2 regions of the Paenarthrobacter sp. CCNWLY172 genome follow, and region 2 is predicted to be linked to the other one. Evidence: predicted binding sites of a transcription regulator. Region 2 holds the regulator's gene; the other holds the start of a gene.
The links. The regulator Rex, encoded in region 2, represses fermentation and respiration genes when NADH is low (regulators of the CRP and FNR family bind a similar motif). The targets are predictions, from matches to a motif close to CTTGTGAANNNNTTCACAAG.
Positions count from the first base shown of each region.

Region 1: a site for Rex is predicted at 4,651-4,670, ahead of WBN73_RS12995 (queuosine precursor transporter). Genes of this name have one in related genera too.

Region 1 covers NZ_JBBEGB010000007.1:182,577-193,108, forward strand. Annotated here, with positions in the region: gene WBN73_RS12975 (NUDIX hydrolase family protein) at 1-325, shown strand, start outside; gene WBN73_RS12980 (DUF6707 family protein) at 399-1,460, shown strand; gene WBN73_RS12985 (SRPBCC family protein) at 1,533-2,243, shown strand; gene tgt (tRNA guanosine(34) transglycosylase Tgt) at 2,351-3,622, shown strand; gene WBN73_RS12995 (queuosine precursor transporter) at 3,704-4,414, opposite strand; gene WBN73_RS13000 (TetR/AcrR family transcriptional regulator) at 4,724-5,386, shown strand; gene WBN73_RS13005 (TIGR01777 family oxidoreductase) at 5,383-6,297, shown strand; gene WBN73_RS13010 (hypothetical protein) at 6,375-6,821, shown strand; gene WBN73_RS13015 (MFS transporter) at 7,606-9,003, shown strand; gene WBN73_RS13020 (response regulator transcription factor) at 9,179-9,841, shown strand; gene WBN73_RS13025 (sensor histidine kinase) at 9,838-10,532, shown strand, end outside.
Region 2 covers NZ_JBBEGB010000001.1:106,964-117,495, reverse strand. Annotated here, with positions in the region: gene resB (cytochrome c biogenesis protein ResB) at 1-503, opposite strand, end outside; gene WBN73_RS00520 (cytochrome c biogenesis CcdA family protein) at 503-1,258, opposite strand; gene WBN73_RS00515 (TlpA family protein disulfide reductase) at 1,264-1,869, opposite strand; gene WBN73_RS00510 (histidine phosphatase family protein) at 1,874-2,539, opposite strand; gene WBN73_RS00505 (YceI family protein) at 2,747-3,298, shown strand; gene WBN73_RS00500 (hypothetical protein) at 3,479-4,192, shown strand; gene WBN73_RS00495 (hypothetical protein) at 4,454-5,200, shown strand; gene WBN73_RS00490 (redox-sensing transcriptional repressor Rex) at 5,250-5,957, opposite strand; gene WBN73_RS00485 (glutaredoxin family protein) at 6,030-6,284, opposite strand; gene WBN73_RS00480 (HAD family hydrolase) at 6,483-7,331, shown strand; gene WBN73_RS00475 (endonuclease domain-containing protein) at 7,822-8,442, shown strand; gene WBN73_RS00470 (30S ribosomal protein bS22) at 8,578-8,676, opposite strand; gene WBN73_RS00465 (helix-turn-helix domain-containing protein) at 8,841-9,053, opposite strand; gene WBN73_RS00460 (3-deoxy-7-phosphoheptulonate synthase) at 9,285-10,424, opposite strand.

The DNA of each region.
Region 1 (10,532 bases), on a different contig from region 2:
CATCCGCGCAGCTCTCCTGCGTCACATGGAGAAGGACCTCGGTCCCTTGGCCTTCCCGCAGCTCCCCATCAGCCCGGTCCCCTTCACCGTGGCCGAATACTTCCCGGCCCCCTCCCAAACCGGCTTTACGGATGACCGCCAGCATGCGGTCTCGCTGGCCTACGTCATCCCGGTGACCGGCGAATGCGAACCACGCCAGGACGCACTGGAACTCACCTGGATGACGCCGCAAGAGGTGCTGAGCGAGAACGTCCAGCAGGAATTCGACGGCGGACGCGGGAACCTCGTGCGCCAGGCGCTGGCTTTTTCGGGCATCGTTCTCTAGCGGGTCCCCGCACCTGCACCAGCCGCCCTTTGTAGACTGGACGGCGGACCCCAAGAGAACCAAAGGACTTCCGATGACTCACAGCCCAGCCACACAGCAGTACAGAGAGAAGCAGGCTGGGGACCTGCGGCCCGGAGATTTTGTCTATCCGCCCGGCGACGGGCCAGCCGCTGAAATCGCCGGCATCGAGGTGCAGAACGACGATTACGACGTTGCCGCGTTGCTGCTGGTGACCATGGTCGACGGCGGCACGGTGCGGATCGCTGTCGGGTCCAGTGTCCCTGTGGGCGACGCCGTCGATGCAGGCGTGGATGCGGAGAGCGACGCCGGGACGGCGGGCGCGGGCGCCCCCGAGTCCAATACGCCGGATTCCAACATTCCGGACTCTGGTGCACTCGACTCCCGCACCCCTGCCTCCAGTACCTCCGCAGAAGGAGGCTCCGATGCCTCCCCCGAGCCGGCCGTCGTCGTTCCTCCCCGCCCGGAAATGCCACCCACGTACACCCGCCCCAGCGCCGAAGAGTTGGCCCTGATCCCCGAACCGGATGGCACCCCGGAGGCCGTGGTGAGCGCAGCCGCGGCCAACCACAAGGGCAAGAACGGCGTCCAGGTCCTGGCGGATCGCCTGACGAAGGGCATCAACACCAAATCAGGCAGCTGCCTCCGGGATCTCAGCAACCTGGCGTTCGACCTCTGCATTGTGCTGCGCGATCCGGACCATGCCCTGGCCGTAGCGGACCTGCTCAACGTGCTGCCCTTTGACGGCAACCTGGACCGCTGGGCATCCATTGAGCGGGCGCTGGCGTTGTCCAGTTTCATCTGCCGCGAAGCCGGACAAGCCGAACGTGCCGCGGTCTACGAGAAACTGTTGCGCGCGCCCGAGTCCCAGGAAGAGGACCCGTTCAAGGCCCGGATCAACGCCCGGGTCCGGCAGCGCTCGCTCAACGAACCCAACCTGTACGACAAAGAAATCTTCCGCGCGATCGACAACGGCAACCACGAGGCCGAACGCGATTGGCGGTTCCTCCGACTCGAAGCGCTCATGTTCCTGCGCGCCCACGGCGGCTCCAAGACCATCGGCGAAGACGAGTTGGCCCGGCGGATCAGCAACGAACTCGAAGCAGTGCGGGCATAAATTTCCGGACCCGCCGCTTCTGGGTATTTCAAGACCTGTTATGCGGGCGCGAACGGCGGTAGATTCGGGGCCATGACGAACAATCTGAGCGTTGTGATTAATGCCGACGCGCAGCAGGTTTGGACAATGCTGCGTGAACCGTCGCTGGTGGCTCAATGGCACGGCTGGGAAGCCGACGATCTCACCGACGAAATCAAACAGATCTATTTCAACACCGACGTTGTGGAGGGGCCCGATCACACGAGCCTGACCGTCAATGGCGGCGATGTCTTTGAGCTCCACCCTGTCTCCGGCGGAACGGAAGTGAGGGTCACCAGGGCAGCGCTCGACCACAATTCCGAGTGGGCTGAATGGGACGAGGACATCACCCAGGGCTGGCTCACCTTCCTGCATCAGCTGCGCTTCGCCTTGGAACGTCACCCGCATGGGCACCGCCGGACGCACTTTATTTCGCTTCCAGGCAAGGGCGGGCCGGCGATTGAAAAGCTGGGACTCGGGGATTTGCCGCCCGTTGGGGAGGAGTATTCGCTCACCCTGGCAACGGGCGAGAAGATCTCCGGCAAGGTCTGGTTCAAGAGCCGGCATCAAGTTGGCCTCACCGTCCACAGCTACGCGGAGCACGGAGACGGCCTGTTGATCGTTGCGGAACAGCTGCCGATTCCGGAGAAAAGGCCCGACGGCGGCTCCATGGTGATCGCCTCCACTTACGATCTGGGGGCCCACACCTTGGCGGACATCCGCTCGTCGTGGGACAACTGGAAATCTGAGAACTACGGCTCGTAGGGTTTCCTCCGCGGGTTACTTCGGGTAAAGCTGGCACACTTGGTAGCGTGCCAGCTTCCGTTTCTGCTTCCGCGTCTGTGTCTTCTCCTACTCCCGGCCAGCCTGACTTGCCAGGGTTGTCCTCCCGGCAATCCGGGTTCTCCTTTTCGGTGGGCCAGCGCCTGACTGAAACGTGTTCGCCGTCGGACGCCCAAGTGAATGCCAACGGCGGAGCTTTCCTGGGCCGCACCGGAACCATCACCACACCGCACGGAACCATCCAGACGCCCGCGTTCATCGCCGTCGGGACCAAAGCCACCGTGAAAGCAGTACTGCCCGAGTCCATCGCCGACCTCGGTGCGCAGGCTGTGCTGGCCAACGCATACCACCTGTACCTGCAGCCGGGGCCGGAGATCCTCGACGCCGCCGGTGGGCTGGGCGCGTTCATGAACTGGTCCGGGCCGACCTTCACCGACTCCGGAGGATTCCAGGTGATGAGCCTGGGCTCTGGGTTCAAGAAGGTCATCGACATGAAGAACGTCGATTCGTCCGGACCCGACGACGCCGTGGCACCGGGCAAGGAACGGCTGGCGCACATTGACGATGACGGCGTCTGGTTCAAATCGCACCTCAACGGCGACAGGCACCGCTTCTCCCCCGAGATTTCCATGCAGGTCCAGCACCAGATCGGCGCGGACATCATGTTCGCCTTCGACGAGCTCACCACGCTGCAGAACTCGCGGGCCTACCAGGAGGAGTCCCTGGAGCGGACCCGGCTGTGGGCGCTGCGGTGCTTGGAGGAGCACGCTTCCTTGACTTCTTCCCGCGTGGGCAAGCCCTATCAAGCCTTGTTCGGCGTGATCCAGGGTGCGCAGTATGAGGACCTTCGCCGCAAGGCGTGCCGGGACCTCGGTGCCATGCCCTTTGATGGGTACGGGATCGGCGGGGCGCTGGAGAAGGAAAACCTGGGCACGATTGTGCGCTGGTGCAACGAGGAATTGCCCGAGAACAAGCCGCGGCACCTTCTGGGCATCTCCGAGCCGGACGACATCTTCACTGCCATCGAGAACGGCGCCGACACCTTCGATTGCGTCTCCCCCACCCGCGTGGCCCGAAATTCGGCGTTCTACACACCGTTCGGCCGGTTCAACCTGTCCGGGGCCCGCTATAAAACCGATTTCGGGCCGTTGCAGGACGGCTGCGACTGCTACACGTGCGTGAACTACTCGCGCGCGTACATCCACCACCTGTTCAAGGCCAAGGAAATGCTCTCGGCAACGCTCATCTCCATCCACAACGAGCGCTTCGTGGTGAAGATGGTGGACGACGCCCGCTTGGCCATCGAATCCGGGGATTTCTTTGAGTTCAAGGCGGAGACCCTGGGCCGGTACTACTCGTAGGCGTCGAGTTCGCCGGAAGCGTGCGTGGGCGTGCGGAAACTTCCGGCGAACTCACACGGTTCCGGCGAACTCGGCCCGAGCCTAGGCTGCCGTTACCCCGTAGCTTGGCTCGCGCTTCTTGATCCACCCGACAACCAGCACGGTGACGGGCACGAACAGGAACTCCACGGCCGTCTTGTAGACGAAGCCAACCAGGGCGTAGTTCAGGAACGAGCCAAAGTCCGTGATGCCGATGACCGATGCTGCGATGCTGCAGAAGATCAGGGTGTCCACGAATTCGCCCACCACGGACGAGCCCATCAGGCGTGCCCACAGGGACTTCTCGCCGGTGCGGGCCTTCATCTTCACCAGGATCCAGGAGTTGATGGTCTGTCCGGCAAGGAAGGCAAGGAGCGATCCAAGGACGATCAGCGGCACGGGTCCGAGGGCGCCTTCGAGGGCTGCTTGCTTGCCGATGCTGTACTCGTCATTGAAACCGGGCAGCACGATGATGATCCAGTAGCAGAGAGAGGCAAAGACCGAGAGGGCAAACGAGGTGATGATGGCCTTGCGCGCCACCTTGAAGCCGTACACCTCGCTCATCACATCACCCAGGATGTAGGCGATGGGGAACAGGAAGAACCCGCCGTCAGTCAGGATTGGCCCGAGCGCGACGCCCTTGGAAGCGCCGATGTTGGACAGGATCAGCACCACGGCCATGATGGCCAGCATGATGCCGAAATACGGGGAGCCTATTGAAGCAAAGCGTGGGGCGGGCTTGCTCAAGGTACTGGAGCCTGAGGGCGAGGGCATGGGTCATCCATTTCGTAGTGGTTCGCGCAGGCTCCTTCGTTCAGGGCGCCCCGCTGTATTAGCACTGTGGTTGGTGGGGCATGTGGCCCGGCACCGGTTCCATTCTCCCACTCCTCCACCCCAACGCTCACTCACATCCCTCGGGCTTGAACCCAACGCTCTCCCACATCCCTCGGGCTTGAACCCAACGCTCTCCCACATCCCACGGGCTTGAACCCAACGCTCACTCACACCCCCTTTTGAACGCGTTCAGAAATATGCCATACTCAGTCTTGAACACGTTCAAAATACGTCCCAGGGAGCGGCACCATGGCAGCAAAGAGTGAGCAGACCCGCCAATTAGTGGCCGAGGTCGCGCTGAAAATGTTCCGCGAGGTTGGCTTTGAGAAGACCACCATGCGAGCCATTGCCCAGGAGGCCGGGGTCTCCGTCGGCAATGCCTACTACTATTTCGCATCCAAGGACGAGCTCGTCCAGGAGCTTTACGTTCAAGTGCAGGATGAACACGCCGTGGTCGCGGCGCAGGCCTTGGAAGGAGTCCAAGATCTCGCGGGCCGCCTGAAGGCAGTGCTGCACACCGGCATCGACGTCATGGCGCCGTACCACCAGTTTGGTTCCGACTTCATCGCGACGGCGATCCGGCCGTCGTCGCCCGTCAATCCGTTCGGCGAGGCGTCCACCGCCGCACGGGAGGCTTCGCTCGCAATCTTCCGGTCCGCCGTCGAGGGCTCCTCCCCCGCCGTCGCGAAGAAGCTGCGCGGCGATCTGCCCGAGCTGCTGTGGCTGGCGTACATGGGAGTCGCGCTGTTCTGGGTTTACGACACCTCCGAGAACCAGCGCCGCACACGCAAGCTGATCGACGGCGCCGCCCCGCTGGTGGCGCGCGGCTTGTCGCTGGCGAAGGTTCCGGGCGTCAGCAAGGTGTTCGATGACGTTCTGGGACTCGTGCGCAACGTCAAGGAAGATTCGTGATGCGGCGGACAGTAGTCATCGCCGGCGCTACTGGCTTCATTGGCAGCTACTTCCAGCGGCGGTTCCTTCAAAAGGGCTGGCAGGTCCGGACCGTTGGGCGGGACGCTTCGGCTGACGCGCAATGGCACGACGACGGCGCCATCACCAAAGTGCTGGACGGTGCCGAACTGCTGGTGAACCTCGCCGGACGATCCGTGAATTGCCGTTATGACGAGCGGCACAGGAGGGAGATCCTGGACTCCCGGGTTCTCACAACAAGTGCCTTGGGCCGGGCCGTTGCTGCATGCGCCGAACCGCCCAGGACGTGGATCAACTCCAGCACCGGAACCATCTACCGGCACGCGGAAGATCACCCGCAGTCGGAGGTTTCGGGTGAATTGGGCAGCGGGTTCTCCGTGGACGTGGCCCGTGCATGGGAAGACGAGTTGGCGGCTGCCGTTGTCCCCGGCACCCGCAAAGTGCCGCTCCGCATCGCGATTGTCCTGGGGGCGGGCGGCGTCTTGAGTCCCCTCCGGAACCTCGCCCGCCTCGGTTTGGGTGGGCACATGGGTCCGGGCACGCAGAAGTTCAGCTGGATCCATGTGGAGGACCTGTTCAGGACGGTGCTGTTCGTCCACGATCACGGAGAGCTGAGCGGTCCGGTGAACGCGGCGACGCCCCACCCAGTGGACAACCGGGAGCTCATGGCCATGGTTCGGCGAAGCATGGGTGTCCCCTTTGGCATCCCGACACCCGCATGGCTGCTCGAGGCCGGCGCCGTCCTCATTCGGACACAGACCGAGCTGGTCCTCAAGAGCCGATGGGTAGAACCCCGGAAGTTGCTCGACGCGGGGTTCGCGTTTGAGTATCCCTCGCTGGCTGGCGCCCTCAACCAGATCGCCAACGCGCACCCCAAACCCTCTCTCACATAACCGCACCTTCAAGCGAACCGTCTCTCACATCCCCGCCCCTTCAGGCGAACCGTCTCTCACATCCCCCGGAGGTATTCATGAGTCAGGAACCCTGGTCAGACAAGGAGGAATTCGCGCTGGCGACGCGGAGCCCGTCGGGAGGCTGGCGATACGGACCTAAGGACCGGGTGGTGCTCGGCGGCAAAGGACTGGCAGTTGGCATCGCCGTAGCGCATCTGACTTTCTGCGTTCTCGTCAGCATCCAAGCACCTGAGTGGTGGATCATCTTTTTCATTTACAGCTTGCTCCCCGCCTGGGCAGTTGGTGCTGCCGTGGGATCGCTCCTTGGGCTGGCGCTGCGTCGCATTCGGAGCCAGTGGGTTCACGTGGCCGCGTTCTTCTCCGTCGGACTACTCATGTGCGCACCGCTTGGCGGACTCTCGGCAACCGGTCCGTTGCTGCTCTCGTTGTCCATCGCCCTCGCCGCCGGCGTTGGTCGCATAGCCATCTGGAAGCTGGTACGAATCAATCCCTCTCTCACATGATGGCCTCTTCAGCCGGACGCTTGCTCACATAATCGCCCCTTCAGCCGGACGCTCCTTCACTATCCAGATGGAAAACCGTGAGCCAGGCACCATGGAGTGACGAGGATAAGCACTCTTTGGCGACGCGGAGCCCGTCGGGAGGCTGGCGATACGGATCCAAGGGCCGGGTGGTACCCAGCGGCAATGGACTGACTGTGAGTTCGCCGTAGCGTACGTGACATTTTGCGCCTCATGGGCATCCAAGCACCAGGATGGGCCGTCATCTTTTCTTCGCTAACGTCTGCTCCTGGTCTCGGCCACGCGGGCTCGCTCACCATGGAGTTTGCCCCTGACTCATCGAAGACTTGGGTCACGCCCAAGACCAACGCCAGCCAAACCCGAGGGAAGTGAAAGAGCGTCCGTCGGAAACCCGAGGGAAGTGAAAGAGCGTCCGTCGGAAACCCGAGGGATGTGAGCGAGCGTGCGTCCGGACGCGCCAGCTAACGCTTCGCCCCGCCGTCCGGTCCCAACCGCCCTCCGGTCCCGACCGCCGTCGAACCTCACCCGGCACCCGTGATACCAGCCGTACCGGCCGAAACCTAAGGAAGTGTTAGGAAATGCCCTGCCAGCTATGGCTGTGCCGTGCATCACCCATAGCTTGGAACATGTCCTCTTCACCCCGGAGGGCCTTTCTTAGTCGACGAAGAGCCATGCGCAAGGACGCCATGAGCACCAGCTTCATGGACAGAACGAACTCATGCAAGACACGGCTGCCGTATCAGGCGCCGTCCAGGAAGGTTCATTGATGAGCACCCAACAAGCTGCACCTCTGAGCGAAGCCGCCCAGACACGTAAGGCCGTGAGCAACATCCTCAAAGGCTCCGCGGGCAACCTCGTGGAGTGGTTCGACCTCTACGTTTATACGGTTTTCGCGGCGTATTTCCAGTCGCACTTCTTCAACTCCTCGGACGACCTGCAGGCAGGCCTTGAGGCGATGGCTGTCTTCTCGACGTCGTTCCTCATGCGTCCCATCGGCAGTTGGTTCTTCGGCCGCTATGCCGACCGGAAGGGCCGCAAGGCTGCCCTGACACTCAGTGTGACGCTGATGTCGGCCGGTTCCTTCGCCATCGCGATCCTGCCAACACAAGACGTGATCGGCCTCTGGGCCCTGATCCTGCTGGTGTTCATCCGCGTCGTGCAGGGCTTCTCTGTCGGTGGCGAATACGGCACCAGCGCCACGTACATGTCCGAGGCAGCGACGGCCAAGCGCCGCGGTTTCTTCTCCAGCTTCCAGTACGTGACGCTTATTGGTGGGCAGATGCTTGCCCTCTTGGTGCTCGTGATCCTGCAGAACACCATGAGCAAAGAAGACCTGACCGCGTGGGGCTGGCGTATTCCGTTTGCCATAGGCGGTGTGGCTGCCCTGGTTGTTCTCTGGCTCCGCCGTTCCATGGAAGAAACCCTTTCGGCCGATCAGCTCCGCGCCGCCCACGTCAAGGTTGAGGGTGAAGCCCAGCCAGGCACCATGAAGCTGCTCTTCACCAAGCACTGGAAGCCGCTGCTCATCTGCATCGGCATCACCCTGGGCGGTACCGTGGCGTTCTACACGTACACCAACTTCATCCTGAAGTTCATGAACGATACGTCCGGCATCGCGAAGACAGATACCTCCGTCATCAACTTCTGGGCTCTGTTCATCTTCATGCTGCTGCAGCCGGTGTACGGCCTGATCTCGGACAAGGTTGGCCGCAAGCCCTTGCTGATCTGGTTCGGCGTGACCGGTGTGCTCTTCACGTGGCCGCTGCTCTCCACCCTGTCCGGCACCAAGGATCCGTTCATGGCGTTCCTGCTGATGCTCGGCGGCCTGCTGATGGTTGGCGGCTACACGTCCATCAACGCGCTGGTGAAGGCTGAACTGTTCCCGGCATCGATCCGTGCGCTCGGTGTGGGACTCGGTTACGCGATTGCCAACTCGCTGTTCGGCGGCACGGTTCCGTTGATCGGTGCGGCGCTGCAGAAGTCGGATCAGGTGGACTTGTTCTTCACCTACGTCACGGCAGCCATTTTCATCTCGCTCCTGGTGTACATCTTCGCGTTGAAGAACAAGAAGGCCACTCACCTGGATGCCGAGCAAGGCAACGCTTTTGTGGCTAAGGGCACTGCGAAGGACGACGACGACAAGAAGGACCTCGTCAACGCCTGACCTGGCCGCTTTGTGAGGCCCGCTCTGCCCCCTTTGGACACTCCGAAGGGCGCAGAGCGGGCCTCACAACGTTAAGCTCTAGTAGCGGACCAGAACCAGCGGACCAGGACCAGCGAACCAGGACCAGCGAACCAGCCCGCAGTAACCCAGCCGAGCAAGACAAAGGACCCTGACAGTGCAAGTGCTCATCGTCGAGGATGACGACGCCATGGCGTCGGCCTTGAGCGCTGCCGTCGCCTCTGCCGGCCACAAGCACACCAGGGTATCCCGTGGCGAGGATGCACTCCTGGCTCATCGGCAGCACGAAGTGATCCTGCTGGACCTCGGCCTCCCGGACCTGGATGGCTTGGACGTCCTGCGGAAACTCCGCCAAGTAACCCAGATTCCCATCCTGATCCTGACAGCACGCGACGACGAGCGCAGCGTGGTGCTGGGTCTTCGGTCCGGGGCGGATGACTACCTGGTCAAGCCCGTGAAGCTCGTGGAGCTGCTCGCCAGAATCGAAGCGGTCACCAGGCGCACCAATCGCTCAGGCCAGGAAACCCCGCACACCATAGTCCTCGGAGAGCTGGAGGTGGACCTCCACCGTCGCGTGGCATCCGTGGGCCAAAGGCACCTCGCCCTCACCGCAACCGAGTTCGACCTCCTCAGCCTCTTGGCCAGGAATGCAGGCTCCGTGGTCACCCGGGAACAGATCCTGGACGCACTCTGGGGAGATGCTTTCCTGGCCCACTCCCGGTCCTTGGACGTGCACCTGACAGGCCTCAGATCCAAGCTCCAACTTCCCGGATTCATCATCAACGTCCGGGGCGTCGGCTACCGCGTAGAGCAACCGTGAAAGTCCGCGTCCTCGGCATCCTGAGCCTGCTGATGGTGATCATTGTGGTGACGGTATCCAGCGTGATCCTGACCTCTGCCAGCCGGGAACTCACCCAGGAACTGCAGATCAACCGCGTCGCAGCCCTCAACCGCTTCGCGCAACTGGCCAGTGACGCCGTGGAGGACAACAACACAACCCAACTTCAGCGGGAAATGGACCTCTATTCCGAGCTTTATGGCGAGGGAATCCTGATCCGGCTCCAGCAGGAGACCCTCCGCTCCGGCGGTCTCAGCGAAGACCATTCAGAGGTCGAGGACGCCCTCAGCCGGGCAAGCCTCAACCTCAGCGACACCACGCTGAACCCGGTCCGCGCTTTCGGTACCGGCAACGACTTCATCTCCAGGTCCTTCGGGACAGCCAGCCAGGTACTCGGAGAGGTGGTCCTTGAAGTCGACCTCGACGCAGCCCGGCAGAAGTTACGGGAGCGGTGGCTCGTCGTCGTACTTGCCGCGGTGGCGTTGGGCGTGCTGCTGCTCGTAGCGGCATCGCGCATCACGGGATGGGTTTTGCGCCCGGTCCATCGCCTCAGCAAGGCAGTCCACGAGCTCGAAGCGACGGGAAGAACCAGCCAGCTCCCCGAAGCCGGGCCGCCTGAGCTCCGGGAACTGAGCCGATCCTTCACCGCCATGGCGGATACGGTGACCGAGAG
Region 2 (10,532 bases):
TTCGACGCCGGGATCCCGGCGTCGGCGGGTACCGCCAAGGTGCCGTACTCCGGCAGGCGCGAAAGGCGCTTGGGAGTACGGGGCGGCTGGGACTTCATGGCCTTGTAATGGGCAATGGCGCGGGGGGTGACGCAGCCGATCAGCGAGATAAAGAGCAGGATGTAGATGGCCGAGAACCAGGCCGAGGAGTAGACGTCGAACATCTGAAGGGCGTCCAGGATCTCACCGTAGGACGGGTTGTCCTTGATGTACTGCGTGACCACCGAAGGGTTCGCCGGCCGCTGCGGGAACAGGGAACCAGGCACCGCTCCGACGGCGAGAAGGAGCAGCAGGAACAACGCTGTGCGCATGCTGGTCAGCTGGGTCCAAGCCCACCGGAGCATGCCCTTGAAACCGAGGGCAGGAAGTGCGGCCTCGGACTTGGCCTGCTGGAGTTTTCCTTCCGCTGCGCTGGTGGTTTCAGCGGACGGTGACTTCTTTGTGGCTTTCACGGACTCGCTCATCAGATTGGCAACTTCACATCGTTTTGGAACCAGTACTGCAACTCGGTCACCCAGGTTCCCCACACACCGGTGGCCATCAGGATGCCGAGCAAAATCAGGATGCCTCCGCCAATCCGCTGGATGGCCAGACGGTGCTTGCGGAAAAAGGACATGACTCCCATGCCCCGGCGGACAGCCAGCGCAATCAGGAGGAACGGGATACCCAGCCCAAGGCTATAGACGAACGCCAGGAGCGCGCCCTTGGCTGCCGAGGAACCACCGGACAGGCTCAGCAACTGTACCGCGGAGTACGTCGGACCAATACAGGGCGCCCAGCCCAGGCCAAAGGTCAATCCCAGGAGCGGTGCTCCCCAGAGGCCGGCCGGCGGTTTGGCATGGATCTTCGCGTCGCGCTGCAACCAGCCGAAGCCGCCCATGAACACCACGCCCATGACGATCACCAGGATGCCCAGCAACTGCGTAATCCAGGCGTTCTGCGGGCCGGTCAGCAACGTGCCCAACTGCCCGAAGGCGCCGCCCAAAAGAACAAAGATCACCGAGAAGCCCAGGACGAACAGGCCGATTCCGGCCAGCATGCGGCCACGCCGCTGCTTTTGGAGGTCGACGCCGGTCAGTCCCGTGACGTAGCCAAGGTAACCGGGGACCAGTGGCAGCACGCATGGCGAGAGGAAGGAGACCAGCCCAGCCAGCAACGCCACCGGCACAGCCAGCAGCAGCGATCCATTGAGGATCGTCTCGGCGAAGGGACTGTTCATGGGTGCTACTCCGCCACTGCGGAGGTGATGAGGGCCTTCAGGGTGCTCTTCTCGATCTCGCCGAGCACGCGCGAGGCAACCTTGCCATCCTTGTCCAGGACCAATGTTGTGGGTACCGCACCCGGCGGAACGATGCCGGACACGGACAGGAGAACAGCCCCGTCCTTGTCGTTGAAGCTCGGGTAGGTGATGTTGAAGGTTTTGTCGAAGGCCTCAGCGGTGGCTTGTTCGTCGCGCAGGTTGACGCCGAAGAATTGGACGCCCTGGTCCTTGAAGTCCTGGTGCAGGGCTTCAAGCTGGGGCGCCTCGATGCGGCAAGGTGCACAGGCAGCAAACCAGAAGTTCAAGACCGTGACTTTGCCCTTGAGGTCCTCGGGCTTTACCGTCTCCCCGTTAAAGAGGGTGCCCTTGAGCGCCACTGGGGCGGCACGGTCCGCCTTCGCGAACTCTGTCACCGAACCATCGCCGGCTACGTAGTTCTTGTTGTCGCCTGCCTTGGCTTGCTTGGCGAGGGAATCTTCCTGGGCACACGCGGACAGGCCCATGGTCAGTCCCGCGAGGAGGACGCCACCGGCAGTCAGTACACCGCGACGTGAGAGGTTGTTGTCCATGCTTCTATGCCCCCGGGGTGCTCGCCGCGCCGGGGAGCAGGACGGCAGCAGGTTCGGTGTACTCAACGCGCACGATCTTGCCGTTCCCGTCCAGCGTCAGGGACGTCAGGGAAGTGAGCGTGCATTCGCGCTTGCGGGGATCGTGTGCCAGCCGCCGTCCTTCAGCCGTCAAACGGGTTGACCAGATGGGGAGCTGATGGCTCACGAGGATGGCTTCGGCACCGTCGCCACCCAACTCAACCGCCTTGGCACGGGCGTCTTCAACGGCGGCCAGAACCCGGGCCGCCTGCTCTTTGTACGGCTCGCCCCAGGATGGCCGCAGCGGATTGCGGAAGTACAGCCAGTGCTTGGGCTTCAGGAATTCACTCTTGGTGGGGTGGAGCCCCTCAAAGTGGTTCTCGGCCTCGATAATCCGGGGCTCGGTGGTGATTTCCAGGTTCAGGGCCTCTGCAGTGGGCATGGCCGTTTCCTGGGCGCGGGTCAGCGGTGAGGCGACCAAGTGGACGATCTTGGCCCCCTGGCCGACACGTGCCACAAAGTGGTCGGCCAGCATACGGGCCATCTCCCGGCCACGCTCGGAGAGGTGGAATTCCGGCAGGCGACCATACAGGACGCCGTCGGGATTATGGACCTCGCCATGGCGAAGCAGGTGGACAGTTGCTTGGGGCATGTTTACCAGTTTCTCAAAGAAGCGGGGCGATCCGAAATCTTCTACCGCTAGTAGAACTCAAAGTTTTTCCGAAATGTTCCCCGGAGTTGGAATAAAAGATGCATATGCATGTTTATACTGGACACGAAGCTCGGTTGACGCTTCAAGCAATGAGCTCGACCCGGCAAGCACGCAGTAACAACCAATCGATATAGGAGCAACACCATGATGACTCTCCCCGCTTCCGTCACCACCGGCACCTGGACCCTCGACGCTTCCCACAGCGAGATCGGCTTCACTGTCCGCCACGCAGGCATCAGCAAGGTACGCGGCCAGTTCAAGGACGCTTCAGCCTCCCTCGAAGTTGGCGAAACCCTGGCCGACTCCAAGGTCACCGCCACCATCCAGACCGCCAGCTTCGACTCCGGCGACGTCAACCGCGATGGCCACGTCAAGGGCGAAGACTTCTTCGACGTGGAGAAGTTCCCGGAGATCACGTTCGTGTCCCGCCACGTCAAGGCCAACGGCAACAGCTTCGACCTCGTGGGCGATCTCACAATCAAGGGCGTGACCAAGGAAGTATCCATCGAAACAGAATTCAACGGTGTCGCAGTGGATCCCTTCGGCAACACCCGCGCCGGCGTTTCCGGCGAAACCACCATCAGCCGCAAGGACTTCGGCCTCACCTGGAATGCCGTTCTCGAAGCCGGTGGCGTGTTGGTCAGCGACAAGGTTGTCATCAACCTGGAACTCGCTTTCATCGCACCGGCCGCCGCATAGGCCCTCTCTCCAGACGCGGATTCACCCCAACGGCGCCACCCACAGTCCCCGGCTGTGTGGGGGCGCCGTTTCGCATATCCGGAAGTCACCCCGCAATTGTTCGGCAAACAGCCTGTATTTACCTGCGAGTTGGCTCCGAAGTTCCTATGCAACCTTCAACCTGCGGTCTACAGTGATGCCATGAGTACCCCAGACGAAGCACCACAGCCACAGCAGCCCGGCTCCCAGCCTCCGCAGCCCGGCAATGTTCCTCCTGCGGGTTACCAGCCTCCGCAGGGCTACCAGCCACCCCAGGGTTACCAGCCGCCGTCGCAACCGGGACAATATTCACAGCCCGGCCCCACGCAGCCTGGCCCACCGCAGCCTGGCCCGGGGCAGCCAGCCCCGGGGCAGCCTGGTTTCCACTTCGAGATGCCCACTGACGGGCCCCGCAACTTCAACGACGTCATGCCCCAGGGCGGATTCTCGGGAATGTTCAAGACCCAGGGCCTCCCCACCGAGCTGAAGGTTTCATACTTCATCTGGGTGATCTCCGGACTCCTTGGCCTGCTGTTCGGGCTGATCGGATTCTTCGCGATCATTGCCCTCTTCGCTTTCGCCCCTGGCGTTGCAGCCATCCTGCTGATCATCCTCATCCTCAGCCTGGCGGTGGCAGCGGCACAGGTAGTCCTTGCGATGAAGATGAAGGAAGGCAAAGAGTGGGCCCGCCTCGCCCTCACCATCGTGGCCGGCATCTCCTTGCTCCTCACCATTTTCAGTGCGGCCAGTGCCGGCGGCTCCAGCACGGGCCTTGGCAGCAACTGGTTCGGCTTCCTCGTCAGCGCCGTAGCCGTAGTCCTGATGTGGCTTCCGAATTCCCAACTTTGGTTCAAGGCAGTCAAGGGCCACGCTTAGCGCTGACGCAACTGCCGTCGTCGTGCCTTATCGGCGCCAATACAGGCTGAAGGCCGCGGTAAATCCTGTCGGATTGCCGCGGCTTTCATCATGAAGGCGTAAGCCAACATGATGATTTTTGCCGTGAGCCGGAAATACCTGCGTGGGATCACCTGCAGGGTCAGACCCTGGAGGTACGGTGGAAGCAGAACCACGCTGGGGGCAGGGTCATTTTGCTGATCCCGGCGGCCGCACCAGCAGTCGAACAAGCAAAGGAATGCCATGAGCAACCCTCCCTACCCGCCGTCAAACCCGGGCGATGCCAACCAGCCCGAGCAGCCGGGCACCCAGCCAGCCGCGCCGCAGTACGGCCAGCAGAGCCCCGCCGCGCCGCAGTACGGCCAGCAAAGCCCCGCCGCGCCGCAGTACGGCCAGCAAAGCCCCGCCGCGCCGCAGTACGGCCAGCAGTCATCCCCGTACGGCCAGGCTCCCGGCGCTCCGCAGTACGGACAGGACACCAACTGGCCCAGCCAGCAGCCCGGTCCCACCGCTGTGCCGCCCATGGTTAACTACGCCTTCTGGATGATCGTTGCCGCCGGCATTCTTTCCGCTATCAGCTCGCTTCTGTTGGCCACCACTGGTGCTGATGCCTTCATCAGCGCCATGAACCAGCAGGCAAGCCAGCAGGGTACGGACCTCCCCGAAGGGTCCATGGAAGGCATGCGCGGTGTGATCGGCGTCAGCGCCGTCGTAGGCGCTGTTCTGGCCCTCGGTCTCTACGCCTTGGTCGCTTTCCCCGTCCGCAAGGGCAAGAACTGGGCACGGATCCTGGGCACCGTCTTCGCCGCCATCTCCGTCCTGGGCCTCACCGGCCTGTTCCAGTTCGGTGCCACCTACGGCATCCTGCAGCTCATCGTGATCCTGCTGGGAGTCGCGGCGATCGTCATGCTGTACCTGCCGGCGTCGGCCCCGTACTTCCGCAAGGCGCAGCCCTTCGGCAACCCGTACCAGAACCCGTACGGCCGCTAAACACCCAGAGTTCAAGACGCTTCAAACGCGGGCGCGGACCCGGCGAAGGCTAAACAGCCTGGCCCGGTGTCTGCGCCCGTTGTGCGTGGTACGCCAAAATCTGGAGTTCCGTGGCCATGTCCACCTTGCGGAGGTTCACGTGCGGAGGAACCTGCAACAGCACCGGCGCGAAGCTGAGGATGCTCCGGATCCCGGCGGCAATCACGCGGTCGCATACAGCCTGCGCTACGGTGGCGGGCAGGGCCAGCACCACCATGTTGGTGTGGGTCCGTTCAAGGACCCGCTCAAGCTCCGCGGAGTCGCTGACGCGAAGCCACCCTACTTCGTTACCGATCACCATGGGGTCGGCGTCGAAGATGGCTACAACGTCGAAGCCGCGGGACTCAAAGCCGCCATACCGGGCCAGGGCCTTGCCGAGGTTACCTGCGCCCACGATGGCAACTTTCCAGTCATGGGTCAGACCCAGGGCGGCGGCAATGTGGCGGCTCAAGTACTGGACTTCATAGCCGACACCGCGCGTCCCATACGAGCCCACATAGGAAAGATCCTTGCGCAGGGTGGACGAGCTGACACCTGAGGCTTCCGCCAATGCTTCGGACGAAACCCGCTCCACGCCTTCGGCCAACAGGGAGTTGAGCGCGCGCAAATAGAGCGTCATCCGGGCCACGGCCGCGGGCGGGATCTGCTTTGTGGCAGGTTCGTTGTCCCCGGTTGCAGCCTCCGGGGACGGTTCCAGCGCAGTCACGGTATTCTCCATTGCGTCGCTTTGTTGTTCCACTCTATGACCCCCGGGCGGACTCAACAAAAGCCATTACCAACGGGTAACCCCTCAGCCCTCCAGGACCTTCTTCAGGGTGCGGGTGAGCCGTTCCTCGTCAATCTTCCAAAAATCTCGCTGGACGCCGTCCACCAGCACCACGGGAATCTCTTCCGCGAAGCGCTCTTGCAGTTGGGGGTCGCCGTCGATCAGCTGCTCCTTCCACTGCACGCCAAGACTTTTAGTGACACGCTCGACGGCGGCACGCGCCGCGGTGCACAGGTGGCAGTCAGCTTTGGTGAGGAGAACGACGTCGGGAATAGCCATATCTCAAAGGTACCGGCCAACCCTCTCTCACATCCCGAGCCCTTCCGGCTAACCCTCTCTCGCATCCCGAGCCCTTCCGGCCAACCCTCTCTCACATCCCGAGCCCTTCCGGCCAACCCTCTCTCACATCCCGAGCCCTTCTGTGACGCCACCGTGCGCCCTCGAACGCGGACCGCGGCGATTGACTAGACTCAAGGCATGCCCGAGGAGAAGAACGCCGCCGTGGTCGCAGATGCCTTGGTGCAGAAGCCCATAGTGCAGAAGGCCAACGTGCAGAAGCGCACGGGCGAGGCCGCCTTCTTCGACGTCGACAACACCTTGATGAAGGGCGCCAGCCTCTTCCATGTGGCCCGCAAGATGTACGAACGCAAGGCCTTCACATTGTCGCAAGCGGCCGGCTTCGCCTGGAAGCAGTTCAAATTCGTCATGCGCGGCGAGAACATGGAAGACGTCCACTCGGTCCGCGACTCCGCGCTTACCCTTGCTGCCGGCATCACTGTGGATGACATCAAGGCCCTGGGTGAAGAGGTCTACGACGAAATGATCGAGTCGCGGATCTGGCCGGGGACCAAGGCCCTCGCGGAACAGCATCTCAGGGTTGGACGCAAGGTCTGGCTCGTCACGGCTACACCCATCGAGGTGGCCACGGTCATTTCCACCAGGCTCGGACTCACCGGCGCCCTTGGCACCGTGGGTGAAGTGGAAGGTGGCATGTACACAGGGAAACTTGTGGGCGACATCCTGCACGGGCCGGCGAAGGCAGTCGCAGTTCAGCTCGTCGCCGATCGTGAGGGCCTGGATCTGGATCATTGCTGGGCGTACAGCGATTCCGCCAACGACATACCTTTGCTCACCATGGTGGGTCATCCCGTGGTGATCAACCCGGACGCCAGGTTGCGCCGGCACGCCCGCGAGAACAACTGGCCCGTGTACGACTTCCGTTCCGGTCGCCGCGCAGCAACGCTTGGGCTCAAGGCCGCCACGGTTGGCGGGGCGGTCTACGGCCTGTGGCGGGGTTTCTCAAGGTTCCGCGGCCCCCGCATCTGACCCTCTCTCACATCCCTCGGGCTTGACCCGGGCCCTCTCTCACATCCCTCGGGCTTGACCCGAACCCTCTCTCACATCCCTCGATGGCCTCAACGAGCCTGTGGATAACTTACGATGACTCAAGCGTTTCTGGGCGAGAATGCCAGATATGCAGAACGCCAGGCCCCTTCCGCCCCGACTGACCAACGCACCATTCACCATTGACGAGGCCGAGGCCGCAGGCCTGAAGCAATCGCACCTGTGGAATCGTGTAGGAATAGATGGGGTGAGCCGGGGCCTTTACCGTCCATCGGATTGGGATTTTGAGCTATCGGCGGCTGCAAGGTCACTGTCAGCCGCAAGTCCAGGGGCCTGGATATCCCATGTAACGGCTGCGAGGCTACATGGCGTGTGCCTTCCACCGTGGCTGTCTGATTCCAATGAATTGCATCTCAGCAAGCCGAGGCATCTCCCGTCCGTCCGCCGCAAAGGCGTAATCGGACACACGGTAGTGGCCTCCGCCGACGAGATCGAGAATGTTCAGGGCATCCGGATCAGCACTCGGTCGCGTACCTGGTTGGATCTTGCAAGACGCCTTCCGCTCGCCGACCTGGTCTGCATGGGTGACGAGCTCATTCGCAGACCCAGGCCGGACTTCGAAGCACGCGATAAACCGTTCACCACGCTGGAGGCACTTCGCGGGCTGGTGGGCAGGCACCGCAATCTACAGGGCGTCGTCAGGGCACGAGAAGCATTGGAGCTCATGCGTATTGGCTCCGACTCCGCGCCCGAGTCACTGCTCCGCTTGGCAATGTTGGACGCCGGTATCCCCGAACCGGAGTTGCAGGTGCTACTCCGCCCGAACGATCCTTTTTCGCCGTCCGCGGACTTGGGCTTCCGTGGCCGGCGGGTAGCAATACAGTACGACGGCGGCCATCACCTTGGGCGCGAACAGATATTTAGCGATCGGCGACGCGACAAGGCGTTCGAAGCAGCAGGCTGGACGGTCCTGAAATTCGGAAGGGATGACTTGGCGGACAACTTTTCGTCAGCCACGCAGAAGATCAAGAGCGCTCTTGGATCAGCATGGCGGGACCCCGCGGTCAGTTCGGGTTTCTCCCGAGGGACCTGAGAGAGGAACCCCACCAAACCCGAGGGACCTGAGAGAGGAACCCCACCAAACCCGAGGGATGTGAGAGAGCGTCGGGGACGCAAAAATGCCCGCCACCTCGAGAGGCAACGGGCATTCACGCTTGGTGAAGTATCTCTACTTCTTATTGCGGCGCTGGTGGCGAGTCTTGCGAAGCAGCTTGCGGTGCTTCTTCTTGGCCATACGCTTGCGGCGCTTCTTAATAACTGAACCCACGAAAGTTCCTTACAAACTAGAAGTTCCTGTCTGTTGGAACAGATCCGCGGAAGCAGACAAGTACAACTGACAGATTCTTACATTGACGTAAAACGTTCCTTAACAGAGTACCGCTTCAAAGGGGCACCCTGTGACCACGGTCCGCGGGACGGACCCCGGCAGCCTCAGGCGGTCTCGGATTGTCCGTCCACCACGGCACCCTTGAGGTACTGGGCAACGGCCTCTTCAGGAACCCGGAAGGAACGCCCGAACCGTACGGCGGGCATTTCCCCTGAGTGGACCAGGCGATACACGGTCATTTTGGAAACACGCAGGACGTCGGCCACTTCGGCCACCGTCATGAAACGCGCATTCGAGAAGTTAGTCTCTGCGGACATTTCCCATATTCCTTTGCTCTCAGCCGGTTAGGACACCCCCAGTAGAACGGTGTGCCGATGCTGAGCCATCCAACAACCATGTGCTAGATACTCTAGAGGCTGATGGGGCCAATGTGAAAGCCTTTCCCGTAAGTGGGATGCCGCTCCCCCGGCCGAGCAAGACCATAACGGGGACTCGCTGCGGGCATGCCGAACTTACGGCATGATGCGCAGCGAAGCCAGGAAACGGATCTACTCCGCAACCACCGCGCGGCGTTTCCGGGCCGAGGCAGCGAGCTGCTCCAGCACGGAAGCCGTAACGTCCCATTCCATGCAAGCATCGGTGACGCTCTGGCCGTAAACGAGTTCCTGCTCCCCCGCAAGCTGCTTGGCGGTGTCCAGGTTCTGGGCTCCGCCCACCAGGAAGCTCTCCAGCATGACGCCGGCGATCGGCGAGGTCTCCCCGGCTTCGAGCTGCGCACCGATTTCCAAGGCAACCTCAGCCTGGCGGTGGTGGCTCTTGCCGCTGTTGGCGTGGCTGGCGTCCACGATCAGGCGCGGGTTCAGGCCCTTGGCAGCGAGCTTGGAGGAAGCAGCCGCGACATCATCCTGGGAGTAGTTGGGTCCCTTGCGTCCGCCGCGCAGGATCACGTGGGTGTCAGGGTTGCCTGAGGTGGCTACGAGAGCCGCCCGACCGTCGTCGTCGATTCCCAGGAAGGCCTGCTCGGCGGCAGAAGCGCCGCAAGCGTCGATGGCCACCTGGAGGTCGCCGTCGGTGCCGTTCTTGAAGCCGATGGGCATGGACAGTCCGGAAGCGAGTTGGCGGTGGATCTGGCTTTCGGTGGTGCGGGCACCGATCGCGCCCCAGGAAACGAGGTCAGCCATGTATTGCGGACTGATCGGTTCGAGGAACTCGGTGGCCGTGGGTAGTCCGAGGGCGGTGACCTGCTTCAGGAACCCACGGGCCGCGCGCAGTCCGGCGGCGATGTCGTGGCTGCCGTCCAGGTGGGGATCGTTGATGAGGCCCTTCCAGCCAACGGTGGTGCGCGGCTTTTCGAAGTAGGTCCGCATGACGATCAGCAGGTCTTCCTTGTGCTTCTCCGCCTGGCTCACCAAACGGCGGGCGTATTCGAGGCCGGCCTTGGGATCGTGGATGGAGCACGGCCCGACGATCACCAGCAGCCGGTCGTCCACGCCGTCCATGATGGCGCGGACCTGGTCACGGCCACGGTCGACGACGGCAGCTGAGCGGGCGTCCAGCGGCAGCTCTGCGATGAGGTCCTGGGGTGCCGGCAGCGGCTCGAAGCGGGCGACCCGCAGGTTGGACGTGGAAGGATGCGCGGCATCAGGGGAGTCGAGCGATTCGGTGGGTTCTGCAGCGATGCTTGTCATGTCTGGGTCCTGTTCCGGGATGCGGAGCGGGCCCCTTTTCAGAACCCGCCGGATATGGCGAAGGGCAGAGAATGATCTCTGCCCTGTTGGCTCTGAAGGAAAGTTGGA